2 regions of the Rhodococcus sp. X156 genome follow, and region 1 is predicted to be linked to the other one. Evidence: predicted binding sites of a transcription regulator. Region 1 holds the regulator's gene; the other holds the start of a gene.
The links. Region 1 encodes LexA, which represses DNA repair genes until DNA is damaged. Its sites were predicted from a motif close to CGAACANNTGTTCG; they were not measured.
Positions count from the first base shown of each region.

Region 2: ruvC (crossover junction endodeoxyribonuclease RuvC) is a predicted target of LexA. The motif match lies at 6,726-6,739, and genes of this name have one in related genera.

Region 1 covers NZ_CP034766.1:1,078,852-1,087,248, reverse strand. The annotation lists gene ELX43_RS05190 (vitamin B12-dependent ribonucleotide reductase) at 1-344, opposite strand, end outside; gene nrdR (transcriptional regulator NrdR) at 473-943, opposite strand; gene ELX43_RS05180 (LysM peptidoglycan-binding domain-containing protein) at 1,255-1,866, opposite strand; gene lexA (transcriptional repressor LexA) at 2,117-2,860, shown strand; gene hflX (GTPase HflX) at 2,857-4,236, opposite strand; gene dapF (diaminopimelate epimerase) at 4,469-5,311, opposite strand; gene aceB (malate synthase A) at 5,430-7,043, shown strand; gene ELX43_RS05155 (FAD-linked oxidase C-terminal domain-containing protein) at 7,050-8,397, shown strand, end outside.
Region 2 covers NZ_CP034766.1:2,057,799-2,066,195, forward strand. The annotation lists partial or broken gene ELX43_RS09690 (RelA/SpoT family protein) at 1-66, opposite strand, end outside; gene ELX43_RS09695 (adenine phosphoribosyltransferase) at 230-799, opposite strand; gene secF (protein translocase subunit SecF) at 796-1,962, opposite strand; gene secD (protein translocase subunit SecD) at 2,091-3,902, opposite strand; gene yajC (preprotein translocase subunit YajC) at 4,044-4,400, opposite strand; gene ruvB (Holliday junction branch migration DNA helicase RuvB) at 4,488-5,531, opposite strand; gene ruvA (Holliday junction branch migration protein RuvA) at 5,528-6,118, opposite strand; gene ruvC (crossover junction endodeoxyribonuclease RuvC) at 6,115-6,684, opposite strand; gene ELX43_RS09730 (enoyl-CoA hydratase-related protein) at 6,859-7,686, shown strand; gene ELX43_RS09735 (SDR family oxidoreductase) at 7,683-8,397, shown strand, end outside.

The sequences.
Region 1 (8,397 bases):
GCCTTGGTGTAGGTGTCCACCACGCGGTTGAGCAGCTGGCGCAGGCTGCGCTCGCGGGTGTCCGAGCCGGCCGCCCCGCGGAAGTACTTGCTGGTGACGATGTTGACGGCGTTGAGCGACCAGCTCTCGGGGAACTCCACCCCGCGCTGCTCGAAGTTCACCGTGCCGTCGCGCCAGTTGGTCATGACCACGTCGCGCTGGGCCCAGGTGACCTCGTCGTAGGGGTGCACGCCCGCAGTGGTGTAGACCCGCTCCATCCGAACGCCGGCCTTGCGGTTCTGCTTGCCGCCCTTGGCCGAGCGGCTGCTCGAACCGGATGTGTGGGCTCCGACGGTCTCCGTCATGGGATGGGCCTCTCTCTCACTGCTGCTGCTCTGGTCTGGCGTTGCTGAATGGGGTGGGAAACCGGCACGAGTGCCGGTGGGGTGCTGTGGGGTGGCCGCCGGCCGCCTGCGCCGCAGACGGTGCGGGACTACTCGGAGACGCCGTCCGCGTGCGGCGCGTGCTGACGCAGCGCGCGGATCTCCTTCTCGAAGTCGTCGGCGGAGGTGAAGGAGCGGTAGACGGAGGCGAACCGCAGGTAGGCGACCTCGTCGAGCTCACGCAGCGGACCGAGGATGGCCAGGCCGACCTCGTGGCTGGGGATCTCGGCCGATCCCCCGGCCCGCACCTGGTCCTCCACCTGCTGGGCCAGCAGGCTGAGCGCGTCGTCGTTGACGGGTCGGCCCTGGCAGGCGCGACGCACGCCCACCATCACCTTGTCGCGGCTGAAGGGCTCGGTGACGCCGCTGCGCTTGACCACCGACAGCACCGCGTTCTCCACCGTGGTGAAGCGCCGCCCGCACTCCGGGCACGCGCGACGGCGGCGGATGGCCTGGCCGTCCTCGACCTCGCGCGAGTCGACCACGCGAGAGTCGGAGTGACGACAGAACGGACAGTGCACGACATCCCCTTCTCGGACGACAAGCCCCGCTGCCCGCAGGCCGTCGGAGCACGCCAAGCTAGGGCGTGGGTGTGGACGGATCCGTGGACAACCTGTGGATCCCCCTACACAGTGGGACCCCAACCTGTGGACTAACCACATCTATGTAACTACTAGATGTTGTGGTCATGACCGTAATCCCCACTAGGCCCCGATGCAAGCCATCGGCAACGGATTTTGTGTCTCCCCAGCCCGATCGGCGTGTCCGCCTCGCGGAGACGGTGTGCCACCAGCAGTCCGGCGGGGTCGACGGCGCCAGCACGTGTCCAGCGTCATCCGCCGACGGGCACGACCAACGACTGGCCGGGGCGCACGGCGACCGTGTCCAGGGCGTTGAGATCGACGATGCGCTGCACCATGGCCGCCGCGGGCACCCCCGGGGCCGAGCGCACCGCCACCGCGGACAGGCTCTCCCCGGCGCGCACCTGGGTGACGGCCGTCTGCGTGGGCATGGGGGCGTCGCCGCCTCCCCCCAGGGTCACCACGGCGAGCACGCCGAGCGCGAGCGCGCCGGCGAGCACGGCGCCGGTGACCACCAGGCGCAGGCGCACCTGAGCCGGGGACGGCCGAGTGACCCGCGGCGTGCAGGCCGTCCGGCGGAGCGGGGCGGTGCCGTACTCGACCAGGCGCCCAGCCGGGCGGCGGCGGGCGACCTCGCGGGGACGGCGGGTGCGCCGGGGCGCCTCCACGGTGCGCGCCGCCCCAGCGTCCCCGGCCCGCAGGGAGCCCAGCGAGCGCAGCTCACGCTCGAGCTCGAACAGGTCGGCGCGGCGTCGCGGGTCAACCAGCAGGGAGTCAGTGAGACGTGAGCCAGCGAGACGTGGGTGTGCGTTGCGAACGCCCGCGCGGTGCAGGGTGGAGCGGCGATCAGCCAGATCGAGCATGTCAACCTCCCGTGTCGAACAGGCGTTCGATTCGAACGTCTGGTCGATGTCTACCAGGGGCGACCGACAAAATCGAGAGCTGTCGGCGTGTTGATCGAACAGGTGTTTGAATGTCACCTGCTGCAGGACTAAGTTCGAATCACCAGAACACCACCGCACTTTGGCGAAGTTCCGCAGGTGGACGCACACCCGCGCGGCCTCGTCGCAGAGCACCGGACCACTCGCGGTTCCCCACAGGAGGCATCACACGATGAGCAGCCACACTCCCGGCGCCCCGACCACGGCGGGTGCCGCTCCGGGTGCCACCGCCGAGGAGACCGCCGACCTGTCGGCCGCCGCCGCCGGCCTCACGCCGCGCCAGCGCAAGGTGCTCGAGGTGATCCGGGACTCGGTCGAGGTGCGGGGCTACCCGCCCAGCGTCCGCGAGATCGGCGAGGCCGTCGGCCTCACCTCCACCTCATCGGTGTCCCACCAGCTCAAGGCGTTGGAGCGCAAGGGGTTTCTCCGACGCGACCCCAACCGCCCGCGGGCGGTGGACGTGCGGATGCCCGAGGACCTGGCCAACCAGGCGGCTGCGGCCACCACCGGTGAGGGCGGCAGCGTGCTGCAGCAGATGCCCACCCCCACCTTTGTGCCGGTGCTGGGCCGCATCGCCGCCGGTGGCCCCATCCTGGCCGAGCAGGCGGTGGAAGAGGTCTTCCCCCTCCCCCGCGAGCTGGTGGGCGACGGCACCCTGTTCATGCTCCGCGTGGTCGGCGAGTCGATGATCGACGCGGCGATCTGCGACGGCGACTGGGTGGTGGTGCGCCAGCAGAACGTCGCCGAGAACGGTGACGTCGTGGCCGCCATGATCGACGGCGAGGCCACCGTCAAGACGTTCAAGCGCCGAGACGGCGAGGTGTGGCTGATGCCGCACAACGCCGCCTTCGAGCCCATCCCCGGCAACGAGGCCACCGTGCTCGGCAAGGTGGTCTCGGTGATGCGCAAGCTCTAGGCGGGCACCTGCGGGCTGGCGAACTCCACCAGCGCCGCTCCGAGGTCGGCACGCACCCGCGCCCGCAGGTGCGTGCCCTCGGGCTGGTGGGTCTCCTCGAGCACCTCCCCCTCGGAGTGCACCCGCGCGACCAGCTCACCGCGGGTGAAGGGCACGAGCACGTCCACCTCCACCTCCGGGTGCGGCATCAGCTCGACCAGCCGCTGCCGCAGCTCGTCCATGCCCTCCCCGGTGTGGGCGGAGACGAAGACCGCGTCCGGCATCAGGTTGCGCAGCTGCGCCAGCACCACCGGGTCGGCCACGTCCACCTTGTTCACCACGATCAGCTCCGGCGGCAGCCCGGTCTTGCGCTCGTCGGCCACCTCCACCAGCACCTGGCGCACCGCGGCCACCTGCTGGGTGGGCTGCGGGTCCGACCCGTCCACCACGTGCAGCAGCAGGTCGGCGTCGGCGACCTCCTCCAGGGTGGAGCGGAACGCCTCGATCAGCTGGGTGGGCAGGTGCCGCACGAACCCCACCGTGTCGGTGAGCACGTACTCGCGACCGTCGGCCAGCTCGGACCGGCGCGTGGTGGGGTCGAGGGTGGCGAACAGCGCGTTCTGCACCAGCACCCCGGCACCGGTGAGGGCGTTGAGCAGGCTGGACTTGCCGGCGTTGGTGTAGCCGGCGATGGCCACGCTGGGCACCTCGTTGCGGCGGCGGCTGTCGCGCTTGGTGTCGCGCGCCTGCTTCATGCCCTTGATCTCCCGACGCAGCTTGGCCATCCGCTCGCGGATGCGTCGCCGGTCGGTCTCGATCTTGGTCTCACCAGGTCCACGCAGACCCACCCCGCCGGCACTGCCGCCGGCACCGCCGGCCTGCCGGGACATCGACTCACCCCAGCCGCGCAGGCGGGGAAGCATGTACTGCATCTGGGCCAGCGCCACCTGCGCCTTGCCCTCGCGGGACGTGGCGTGCTGGGCGAAGATGTCCAGGATCAGCGCGGTGCGGTCCACCACCTTGACCTTGACCACCTTCTCCAGCGCGTTCAGCTGCGCCGGGGTCAGCTCGCCGTCGCAGATCACGGTGTCCGCGCCGGTGGCCACCACGATGTCGCGCAGCTCGGCAGCCTTGCCGGAGCCGATGTAGGTGGCCGGGTCGGGCTTGTCGCGCCGCTGGACCAGGCCCTCGAGCACCTCCGAGCCGGCGGTCTCGGCCAGCGCGGCCAGCTCGGCCAGGCTCAGCTCGGCGTCCTCGGCGGTGCTGCCCTGCATCCAGACACCGACGAGCACGACGCGCTCCAGGCGGAGCTGGCGGTACTCGACCTCGGTGACGTCGGTGAGCTCGGTGGACAGCCCGGCGACGCGGCGCAACGAGGTGCGCTCCTGCAGCTGCATCTCGCCGACCGAGGGGTCGTGATCGGGGCCCGGGGAGAAGGTGTCTCCGGAGGCGCCGTCCGGGGACTCGGCCTCGCCGAGGGGAACCTCGTCGAAGGGGGCACCGTCCGCGGCAGCGGCGTCGATGGGGGCATCTGTGTCGTGGTCGTCCCACGTGGATGAGTTCGTCATACAACGTCCATGGTCCCACGGAACGCGATGATTGCCCACTGAGATATGCCCAGGGCAGAACCTATGCCGGGGCGGCCCACCAGTGCGGGTCGATGCTGCCGTGCGCCAGCAGCACGGACGGGCCGCGCAGGTGGCTGGTGTGCTCGGAGATGCTCACCCGCACCTGTCCGCCGAGCACGTTCACCGCCACGTCCCCGGTGCTCGCCCCCGCGACCTTGAGGGCGGCGACCGCAGCGGCGACGGTGCCGGTGCCGCAGGAGCGGGTCTCCCCCACCCCGCGCTCGTGCACCCGCATGTGCACCTCGCCCCCGGCCAGCGGGCTGACGAGCTCGATGTTCACCCCGTGCGGGAAGAGCGTGGCGTCGAAGCCGGGCTGGGTGCTCAGGTCGAAGGTGCTGAGGTCGCGGTCGGTGACGCAGGCCAGGTGCGGGTTGCCCAGGTCCACGGCCACGCCGCCGAAGAGCTCCCCGGCCAGGGCGGCGGTGCCGCCGCCGAGCACCCGGGCCGGGCCCATGTCCACGGTCACCTCGCCGAACGCGCCGTCGCCGGCGTGCACCACCACCGGCCGGGCGCCGGCTCGGGTGCCCACCACGAACTCGTCGCGCGGCTCCAGGCCGGTGGCCCGCAGGTAGTGCGCGAACACCCGGACGCCGTTGCCGCACATCTCCGCGATGGAGCCGTCGGCGTTGCGGTAGTCCATGAACCAGTCGTCGGCGCACACCCCCTCGGCGAGGGGTTCCTCCAGCGCGCCGGCGCGCACCACCCGCAGCACGCCGTCGGCGCCCAGGCCGCGGCGCCGGTCGCACAGCGCGGTCACCTGCTTGGCGGTGAGGTCGAGCATCCCGTCCACGTCGGGCAGCACCACGAAGTCGTTCTGGGTGCCGTGCCCCTTGGCGAAGTCCACGGCGCTCATCCTAGGTTCGCGCCCCGGCCATCGCTGCTGTTGCGCAGGTCACAGGCCAGTCCTACCGTCGTGATGCATCAGCGGCTTGATTCCGTCCTGCGGAGTGCGGAGGAACGCCATGGCCACCGCAGCACCCACCGGCATCGAGGTCCGTGGCGAGCGCCAGGAGGGCTTCGACTGCGTGCTCACCGACGAGGCACTGGGCCTGCTGGCCGACCTGCACCGCCGGTTCAACCCCCGACGACGCGAGCTGCTCGAGGCCCGCCAGCGCCGCCAGGCCGACCTGGACGCCGGTGGCACGCTGGACTTCCTGGCCGAGACCGCCGACGTCCGCAGCGACGACAGCTGGTCGGTGGCGCCGCCGGCGCCGGGGCTGGTGGACCGGCGGGCCGAGATCACCGGCCCCACCGACGCCAAGATGACCATCAACGCGCTGAACTCCGGCGCCAAGGTGTGGCTGGCCGACTTCGAGGACGCCAACACGCCGCTGTGGCCGAACATGGTGCAGGGCCAGCTGAACCTGCGGGCGGCGCTGGACCGCACCATCGACTTCACCGCCGAGGGCGGCAAGAGCTACGCGCTGCGCCCGGCGGAGGAGCTGGCCACCATCGTGGTGCGTCCGCGCGGGTGGCACCTGCCGGAGAAGCACGTGCTGGTGGACGGGGAGGAGGTCTCCGGCTCGCTGTTCGACTTCACGCTGTACCTGGTGACCAGTGGCCGCAAGCAGGTCGAGCTGGGCCAGGGCCCCTACTACTACCTGCCCAAGATGGAGAGCCACCTCGAGGCTCGGCTGTGGAACGACGTCTTCCTGCACGCCCAGCAGGCCCTCGGCATCCCGCGCGGCACCATCCGAGCCACCGTGCTCATCGAGACGCTGCCCGCGGCGTTCGAGATGGAGGAGATCCTGCACGAGCTGCGCGAGCACTCCGCCGGCTGCAACGCCGGACGTTGGGACTACCTGTTCAGCACCATCAAGTGCTTCGCCCACCGCGGCGCCGACTTCGTGCTGCCCGACCGCAACTCGGTGACCATGACCGCGCCGTTCATGCGGGCCTACACCGAGCTGCTGGTGCGCACCTGCCACAAGCGCGGCGCGCACGCCATCGGCGGCATGGCCGCGTTCATCCCCTCCCGCCGCGACGAGGAGGTGAACGCCAACGCCACCAGGAAGGTCACCGAGGACAAGACCCGGGAGGCTCGGGCGGGCTTCGACGGCTCCTGGGTGGCACACCCGGACATGGTGGGGCTGTGCACCGAGGTGTTCACCGAGGTCCTCGGCGAGCGGCCCCACCAGCTGGAGAACACGCGGGAGGACGTGCACGTCACCGCCGAGCAGCTGCTGGACGTGCGCTCCACCCCGGGCGAGGCCACCGAGGAGGGGCTGCGCAACGACATCAGCGTGGGCATCCAGTACCTCTCGGCGTGGCTGCGAGGGCAGGGCGCGGTGGGGATCTTCAACCTGATGGAGGACGCCGCCACCGCGGAGATCGCCCGCACCCAGGTGTGGCAGTGGCTGCACAACGACGTGGTGCTCTCCAGCGGCGCCAAGGTGACCACCGAGCTGGTGCAGCAGCTGGTGGACGAGGAGCTGGCCAAGATCGAGCAGGCCGTGGGCGAGGACGCCTACCAGCAGGGCGGCTACGAGCAGGGCCGCGCGCTGTTCACCGAGATGGCGCTGAGCAGCGACCTCTCGGAGTTCCTCACCCTGCCCGCCTACGCCCGGATGCCGTGAGCAGCCATGACCACCGAGGTGGAGCAGGCACCGGTGCCGCCCGAGCACCCACCGGTGGACGTGGACGTGCTGGCGCAGCGCCTGCGCGCGGGGCTGGGCGAGAAGGGCGTGCTCACCGACCCCACCCGGCTGAGCACCTACCAGTGCGACGGGCTGGCGCACTACCGCGTCACCCCCGCGGTGGTGGCGCTGCCGACCGACGCCGCCCAGGTCCAGCACTGCGTGCGGGTGTGCGTGGAGCTGGGCGTGCCGTTCGTGGCCCGGGGCTCGGGCACCGGGCTCTCCGGCGGGGCGCTGCCGCGGGCGGACGGGGTCCTCATCGTCACCTCGCAGATGCGCCGCATCCTGGAGATCGACGTGGACAACGAGCTGGCCGTGGTGGAGCCCGGGGTGATCAACCTCGACGTCAGCCGAGCCACCGGTCCGCTGGGCTGGTACTTCGCCCCTGATCCGTCCAGCCAGCAGGTGTGCTCGGTGGGCGGCAACGTGGCGGAGAACTCCGGCGGGGCGCACTGCCTGAAGTACGGCTTCACCACCAACCACGTGCTCGGGGTGGAGGTGGTCACCCCGGACGGCGAGCTGCTCATGCTGGGCGGGCGCAGCCGCGACTGCCCCGGCTACGACCTGCGCGGGGTGTTCGTCGGCAGCGAGGGCACCCTCGGCATCGCCACCAAGCTGGTGGTGCGGCTGCTGCGGACGCCGGAGACGGTCCGCACCCTGCTGGCGGGATTTCCCTCCACCGACGCCGCCGGGGCCGCGGTGTCGGCGATCATCAGCGCCGGGGTGGTGCCCGCGGCGATCGAGATGATGGACGCCCTCGCCATCGAGGCCGCCGAGGCGGCGGTGCACTGCCGCTACCCCGACGGTGCGGGTGCGGTGCTGGTGGTGGAGCTGGACGGTCCGGCCGCGGAGGTCGAGCACACCTTCGCCGCGGTGCAGCAGCACTGCCAGGACAACGGGTCGTTCGAGATCCGGGTGGCCGCCGACGACGTCGAGCGCGCCCTCATCTGGCGGGGCCGCAAGTCCGCCTTCGCCGCGGTGGGCCGCATCAGCCCCGACTACATCGTGCAGGACGGCGTCATCCCCCGAACCGCGCTGGCGGAGGTGCTCACCGCCATGCGCGAGCTGGCCGAAAGTGCGGGCGTGCGGGTGGCCAACGTCTTCCACGCCGGCGACGGCAACCTGCACCCGCTGGTGCTCTTCGACGCCGCCAAGCCCGGCGAGGCCGAGCGTGCCGAGGAGGTCAGCGGCGGCATCCTGGACCTCTGCCTGCACCACGGCGGGTCGATCACCGGCGAGCACGGAGTGGGCGCCGACAAGGCCAAGCACATGCCCAAGATGTTCACCGCCGCCG
Region 2 (8,397 bases), 980 kb from region 1:
ACCCCCACGCTGCGCGGTGATGCGCCGGGCCAGGCGGGCACGCACGCGGCGCGAGGCCGACGAGGTGCTGGACGGGGGCGGGGTCTCCGCAACAGCTCCCGCGCCATCACCGTTCTCGGTGGACACCGGTTGCACGTCGTGGCTCACCACTTCCACCTCCTGCCCAATGCCTGGAACGGCATGCCGTCATCACGCAACGGTCACACCGTCACGGTGTCGAGAGTAAACCTCAGGCAGGGACGACACAGACGAGCGGGGCACGTCCCTCTTCGGGACCGTCGGTGAGCAGCTCGCGCCCACCCAGACCGGGAACCTCCAGGACGGCCGCAGCCGTGGTGACCTCGGCTCCGCACCGCCGCAGCAGCCGCACCGACGCGGCCAGGGTCCCGCCGGTGGCCAGCACGTCGTCCACCACCAGCACCCGGCGACCGTGCAGGTCCACCGCCGCGGCCGGCACCTCGAGGGTCGCCTTGCCGTACTCGAGGTCGTAGCTCTGCGAGTGCACCGGCGGCGGGAGCTTGCCGGCCTTGCGCACCGGCAGCACCCCGACGCCCAGCGCCAGGGCCACCCCGGAGCCGAGCAGAAAGCCACGTGCGTCGATGCCCGCCACCAGGTCCACGCCCTGGGCGTCCTCGGCCAGCGCGGCGATCACCGCGGCCAGCGCGGGACCGTCGGCGAACACCGGGGTGAGGTCGGAGAACAGCACGCCGGGGACGGGAAAGTCCGCGACCACCCGGGTGAGTCGCCGGACGTGCTCCGCCGCGCTGCGCCGCACGTCGAGGTCGTTGGTGAGGCTCATCGCTTCCGCTTTCCAGTGGGACGCGCACCCGTGCTGGGCGCGCTCCCCCGCTTCTGGTTGGGCTTGGTCGGGCGAGTGGGGCGCACCGGGGTGCGCGGGGTCGTGGTGGCCGTGGTGGCACGCACGGCAGCGACGTCAGCACCGCCGACCACGGCGGCCTCCGGCGCACCCGCCTGCTTGGCCGCAAGCGCCTTGCGCCGGGCCAGCACCTTCTTGGTGTGCACCGCCACCTCGCCCTTGCGCTCGCGCAGCGTCACCACCAGCGGCGTGGCCAGGAAGATCGAGGAGAAGGTGCCCACGACCAGGCCGGTGAGCTGCACCAGTGCCAGGTCCTTGAGCGTGCCGACCCCGAGCAGCCACACGCCGATCACCAGCAGCCCGAGCACCGGCAGCACCGCGATCACCGTGGTGTTCACCGACCGGACGATGGTCTGGTTGACCGCCAGGTTGGCCTGCTCGGCGTAGGTCCGCCGGGTCAGGTGCAGCACCCCGCGGGTGGTCTCGTGCACCTTGTCGAACACCACGACGGTGTCGTAGAGCGAGAAGCCGAGAATGGTCAGCAGACCGATCACCGTGCCCGGGGTGACCTCGAACCCGATGAGGGAGTACACGCCTGCGGTGACGATGAGGTCCTGGGCCAGAGCGGCGAGCGCCGCGATGGCCATGTCCCGCTCGAAGACGATGCCGATGAAGATGCCGACCAGCACCAGGAACACGATCAGCGCGACGATCGCCTTCTGGGTGATCTCGCTGCCCCAGGTGTCGCTCACCGCCGTGTCGCTGATGGCGGCCAGGCTCGGCTCACCGCCGGCCGGCGCCGGGCGGAAGGCGTCGAAGAGCGCCTGGCGCAGCCCGTCCACCTGGTTGGCGTCGAGGGTCTCGGAACGGATCTGGATGGTGCTGGAGCCGCCGGAGCCCACCGTCTGCACGGTCACCGGGTCGGTGCCGATGACCGCCGAGTACACCTCCTCGACCTCGGAGACCGTGGCACCGCCGGCGGGGAACTGGATCTGGGTGCCGCCCTCGAAGTCGATGCCGAGGTTGAAGCCCCGGAAGATGATGGAGCCGAGGCAGACCAGCACCAGGACTGCGGTGATGACGTACCAGCGACGCCGGTTGCCGATGATGTCGAACGCGCCCGTGCCGGAGTAGAGCCGGGTCATGACGTTCTTGCGGGTCACCGGGTCACGGGTGTCGACTCCGCCGTTCAGGGAGCCACCGTTCTCGTCGCCGTTGAGGCTCTCACCGCTCTGGGTGGTGCTGCCCTGGGGGTCTGGGGTCTCGGACATGCTCAGGCCTCCTTCGGGCGTGCGCCGGCGGCGGCGAGCTGCTTGCGTTGCTTGGCCTGCGCCTGCACCGAGCCCAGCCCGGTGAGCTCGGGCCGGGACAGGAAGGCGTTCTTGGACGCCATCGCCACCAGCGGGTGGGTGACCAGGAAGACCACGATCAGGTCGAGCACGGTGGACATGCCGAGGGTGAACGCGAAGCCCTTGACCTGCCCGACGGCGAGCACGTACAGCACCGCCGCGGCCAGGAAGCTCACCGCGTCAGCGGAGAGGATGGTGCGCCGAGCACGGACCCAGCCGCGGGGCACCGCCGACCGGAAGCTGCGGCCCTCCCGCACCTCGTCCTTCAACCGTTCGAAGAACACCACGAACGAGTCCGCGGTGATGCCGATGGCCACGATGAACCCGGCGATGCCGGCGAGGTCCAGGGTGAAGCCGATGTAGCGGCCGAGCAGGACCAGCACGGCGTAGATGACCACGCCGGACAGGATCAGCGACAGCGCGGTGAGCACGCCGAGCAGCCGGTAGTACAGCAGGCAGTAGATGAGCACCAGGATCAGGCCGATGCCACCCGCCAGCAGGCCCGCCTTGAGCGAGGCCAGGCCCAGGCTGGCCGAGACCGTCTGCGCCTCCGACTGGTTGAACGACAGCGGGAGCGAGCCGTACTTCAGGGTGTTGGCTAGCTCCTCGGCCTGCGGCTGGCTGAACTTGCCGGTGATCGAGGTGACGCCGCCGGTGATCGCGGAGTTGATCCGCGGGGCGCTGACCACCTCGCTGTCGAGCACGAACGCGGCCTGCTTGCCCACGTTCTGGGCGGTGTAGGCGGCCCAGATGTTGCCGCCCTCACCGGTGAAGGTCAGCTGGACCTCGAAGCCGACCCCGCCGGAGGCCACCGAGGACGTGGCGTCCTTGATGTCGCTGCCCTTGAGGAAGGCCGGGGTCAGGACGTACTTGGCCAGTCCGTCGGCGCCGCAGGTGACCAGCGGCAGGGCCGGGTCGTCGTTGCCGGCGAGGACGTCGGCCACGGAGCAGTCCAGCGTGGTCAGCGCCTGCTGCTGGACCGCCGCGTCGGTGCTCTGGCGCTGCGCCTTGGCAGCGGCGATCTCGCCGGCGACCCTGGCCGCCTCGCTGCCCGGCACCGGTGCGGGGGTGGCGGCCGGCGGAGTGGTCGTGACGGCGGGCGCTTCCGGGGCGGGCGCAGAGGGGGTGGGTGCGGGGGCAGCCGTGGTGGGTGCGGGGGCAGCGGTGGTCGGCGCAGGGGCGACCGTGGTGGGCTCGGGCGGGATGCTCGGATCCTGCGCGGGCACCGGACGGCCCTGCGGCGTCGGGGGCGGGGCGGTGGTGGGTGCGGGCGCCTCGGAGGTCACCGCGGGCGCAGGGGGCGTGGTCGCCGGGGCCGGAGCCGGAGTGGTCGGCGCGGTGGTGGCCGGCGGGGTCGCGGCCACCTCGGTCTGCACGCCACGGAAGTACAGCTGCGCGGTCTGCCCGAGGGCCTTGGCCTGGGCGCCGTCGTCTCCCGGCACGGTGATCACCAGGTTCGACCCGTCGATGATCACCTCGGAGCCGGACACCCCGATGCCGTTCACCCGGTTCTCGATGATCTCCCGGGCGGTGTTGAGGCTCTCCTGGCTGGGCGCCTCGCCGTTGGGGGTTCGCGCGGTCAACGTGACCCGGGTACCGCCCTGCAAGTCGATGCCGAGCTTCGGGGTGGGCTTGCGGTCGCCGGTGAAGAACACCAGACAGTAGAGCGCCGCCACGATCGCCACGAAGATGGCCAGGTAGCGAACGGGGCGGATCTGCCCTGCCGGTGGTGCCACGTTCGGTAACTCTCCTCAGGTTCGCTTCATCATGGGGTGCAGCCCGCCACGTCGTGCGCTCTGCGACCGCGAGCGCCGGCAGAGCGTACCTGTGTGCAGGTGAAGGCCCTGTTCACGCTGCGTGCACCGGGCCGGTGCGGGTCAGGCCGTGGTGTCGCGCTTGACCAGGTCCGGACGGGACGCGTCGTGGCTCGCGTCGAGCTCGTCGGAGTAGTCGTACACGTCGGGGACGTCGGCGGCGGTGTCGGAGACACGCTCCCTGACGACCATGCGGTTCCAGGTGGTGACCACGCCGGGAGCGATCTCCAGCTCCACGGTCTCCTCGTCCAGGGCTACCACGGTGGCGTACAGGCCAGCGGTGGTCATGATCCGGTCACCGACGCTCAGGGAGTCCTGGAACTCCTGCGCCTCCTGCAGCACCTTCTGCTGGCGGCGGCGTCCCAGGAACATCGGCAGGACCAGCGCGACCAGCAGGAGCGGGAGGATCAAGTTTTCCATCAGAGTGGATCCTTAGGTTGACTGGATCGGGCAGTATCGCCCGACCAACACCCAAGTGTGCCATTAGCCGCCTGCGGCACCCCCGCGTCAGTCGAACAGCGGCGGTTCGGGCGTGCCGCCGCTGACCGCGTCCGGCGGCGGCACCAGACCCAGGTGCGCCCAGGCAGCGGCGGTGGCCACCCGGCCCCGCGGGGTGCGGGCGAGCATACCGGCGCGCACCAGGAACGGCTCGCAGACCGCTTCCACGGTGGCGGGCTCCTCACCCACGGCCACGGCCAGGGTGGCCACGCCGACCGGCCCCCCGCCGAAGCTGCGCACCAGCGCGCCCAGCACTGCCTTGTCCAGCCGGTCCAGGCCCAGCTCGTCCACGTCGTAGACGGCCAGCGCCGCCCGGGCGACCTCCCGGGTGACCACCCCGTCCGCGCGGACGTCGGCGAAGTCGCGCACCCGGCGCAGCAGCCGGTTGGCGATGCGCGGAGTACCCCGGGAGCGCCCGGCGATCTCCTTCGCCCCACCGGGGTCGAGCTGCACCCCGAGAATGCCCGCGGAGCGGCGGATGACCAGCTCGAGCTCGGCCGGCTCGTAGAACTCCATGTGCGCGGTGAAGCCGAAGCGGTCGCGCAGCGGACCGGTCAGCGCCCCGGAGCGGGTGGTGGCGCCCACCAGCGTGAACGGGGCGACCTCCAGCGGGATGGACGTGGCACCGGGGCCCTTGCCCACCACCACGTCCACCCGGAAGTCCTCCATCGCCAGGTACAGCATCTCCTCGGCGGGCCGCGCGATGCGGTGGATCTCGTCGATGAACAGCACGTCGCCCTCGAGCAGGTTGCTCAGCATGGCGGCGAGGTCACCGGCGCGCTCCAGCGCCGGACCCGAGGTGATGCGCAGCGCGGAGCCCAGCTCCTCGGCGATGATCATGGCCAGGCTGGTCTTGCCCAGCCCGGGCGGGCCGGACAGCAGCACGTGGTCGGGCGGTGTGCCGCGCAGCTGTGCCGCGGAGAGCACCAGCTCCAGCTGCTCGCGCACCCTGGCCTGCCCGATGAACTCGGTGAGGCTGCGGGGCCGCAGGCTGCGCTCGGCGTCACGGTCCTCCGGCAGCGCCTCCGGCGTGAGCTCCTCGCGCCCGGTCACCGCTTGCGGCCCAGCGCGTTGAGGGCGGTGCGCAGCGCCACCGGCGTGGTGAGGTCGGGGGCGTCGGCGAGGACGGCGTCCACCACCTGCTCGGCCTGCTTGGTCGGGAAGCCGAGGCCGACGAGGGCGTCGAGCACCTGCTCGCGGACGGCACCACCGAGGTGCTGCACCCCGGACCCGCCGGCCACCTTCTCCACCTTGTCCTTGAGCTCGACGATCATCCGCTCGGCGCCGCGCTTGCCGATCCCGGGCACCCGGGTGAGCGCGGTGACGTTCTCCTCGGCCAGCGCCGCGCGCAGCGCGTCCGGCTCGTGCACCGACAGCACCGCCATGGCCAGTCGCGGGCCCACCCCGGAGACGGTGAGCAGCAGCCCGAACAGCTCCCGGGACTCCGCGTCGCCGAAGCCGTACAGGGTGAGCGCGTCCTCGCGGACGATGAGCGTGGTGGACAACCGACCCTCGTCGCCGCGGCGCAGCCCCGCCAGGGTGGCCGGGGTGGCGTGCACGCGCAGGCCCACTCCGCCGACCTCGACCACCGCGTGGTCGAGCCCCAGGGACAACACCTCTCCGCGGATGGAGGAGATCACCGAGCGCCTGCCTTTCGTGCCTGGGCCAGTCGTTCCTGGTACCGGCGCTGCTGCTCGGCCGCCGCCTGCTCGGCAGCAGCCAACCGGGCCATCATCGGTGCTCGCCAGCAGTGGCAGATGGCCAGGGCGAGCGCGTCGGCGGCGTCGGCGGGCGCGGGCTTGACGTTGAGGCCCAGCAGCTTGGTCACCATCGTGGTCACCTGCGCCTTGCCCGCCGTGCCGCTGCCGGTGACGGCGGCCTTGACCTCGCTGGGGGTGTGGAAGCTGACCGGGATGCCGCGCCGCGCCGCCGAGAGGGCCACCACTCCGCCGGCCTGCGCGGTGCCCATGGCCGTGCGCACGTTGTGCTGGCTGAACACCCGCTCCACCGCGACGACGTCGGGTGAGTGCACGTCCAGCCAGTGCTCGGCCGCCTGGGAGATGAGCAGCAGCCGCTGGGCCAGGTCGAGGTCTGCAGGGGTGCGGACCACGTCCACGTCCAGCGCGAACACCTCGCGGCCACGGCCACCCTCCACCACGCCGAAGCCGCAGCGGGTCAGGCCGGGGTCGACACCGAGCACGCGCACTGGCTCATCCCCTTTGCTCCTGGTCAGCGCCCGCTCCGGTGCGAACAGACGTTCGAACTCTAGTGGGCGCGGTGCGGTGCACCGAGCAGCGACACGCTCGGCAGTGCGGCCCGAAGTCGTCCGGCCCTGAGATAGGTTCGAACCGGAATAGTCCGGCACGAACACTGGAGCCGCATGTCCCTGGTCGAGCTCGAGCGTCCCGCAGCCGGCCTGGCCGTGGTGACGCTGAACCGGCCGGAGCGACTCAACGCCCTGAGCTTCGCCCTGGCGGAAGAGCTGCACGCCACGCTCGCCCTGCTGGAGCAGGACAACGAGGCTCGGGTGGTGGTGCTCACCGGCGCCGGTCGAGGCTTCTGCGCCGGGCTCGACCTCAAGGACGAGACGCAGCGCTCCCCCACCGCCGCCGGGCTGAGCGGACCAGCGGCCGGGATGCGCTCCCAGGAGTACCTCGCCTCGCTGGTGCCCCGCCTGCAGCGGCTGCCGCAGACGGTGATCGCCGCGGTCAACGGCCCTGCCTTCGGTGGTGGACTGGCGCTCGCCGCCGCCTGCGACCTGCGGATCGCGGCGGCATCGGCCACCTTCGGCGTGCAGTTCATCAAGATCGGCGTGTCCGGGTGCGACATCGGCATCAGCTACACGCTGCCGCGGCTGGTCGGGCTCTCCCGCGCCACCGAGCTGATCACCACCGCTCGCACGTTCGACGCCGAGGAGGCGGTGCGCATCGGCCTGCTCACCCAGGTGGTGCCGGACGCGCAGCTGCTCGTCGCGGCACGCGAGCTGGCGGCCACCCTGCTGGCGCACAGCCCCTTCGCGCTGGCGATGACCAAGCAGGTGCTCACCGCGAACGCCGCGGCCACCAGCGTGGACGCAGCCATCGCGCTGGAGAACCGCACCCAGATCCTGGCGGGCAGCAGCAGCGACTTCCGCGAGGCCAGCGCGGCCTTCCGGGAGAAGCGCCCACCGCGGTGGGCATCACCGTCCCCCTCCACAGGAGAGTCATGAACCACGACCAGCTCAACCGGCTCTTCGACCTGGCTGGGCGCACCGCCATCGTCACCGGCGGCACCCGCGGCATCGGGCTGGCCATCGCCGAGGCCTACACCTGCGCCGGCGCGAACGTGGTGGTGGCCAGCCGCAAGGCCGAGGCCACCAAGGCCACGGCCCAGCACCTGCAGAGCCTGGGCGGCAACGCCATCGGGGTGCCTACCCACGCCGGCGACCTGGACGCGCTGGCGACGCTGGTGCAGCGCACCGTGGCCGAGTTCGGCGGGGTGGACATCGTGGTGAACGGCGCGGCCAACCCGGTGACCCAGCCGCTGGGGCAGATGACACCGCAGGCGTGGGCCAAGTCGCAGGACGTCAACGTCCGCGGCCCGCTGTTCCTGGTGCAGGAGGCGCTGCCGCACCTGACGGCGAGCAGCCACGCCGCGGTGCTGAACATCATCTCGGTCGGCGCGTTCATGTTCGCGCCCAAGGTCGCCATGTACGCCGCGGGCAAGGCGGCCCTGATGTCGCTCACCCGGTCGATGGCCGCCGAGTACGCGTCACGGGGCATCCGGGTGAACGCCCTGGCGCCCGGATCGGTGGACACCGACATGGTGCGCAACAACACCCCGGAGGCCGTCGAGGCCATGCGGGTGGGGTCGTTCCAGCAGCGGCTGGCCACGCCGGAGGAGATGGTGGGGCCGGCACTGCTGCTCACCTCCGACGCCG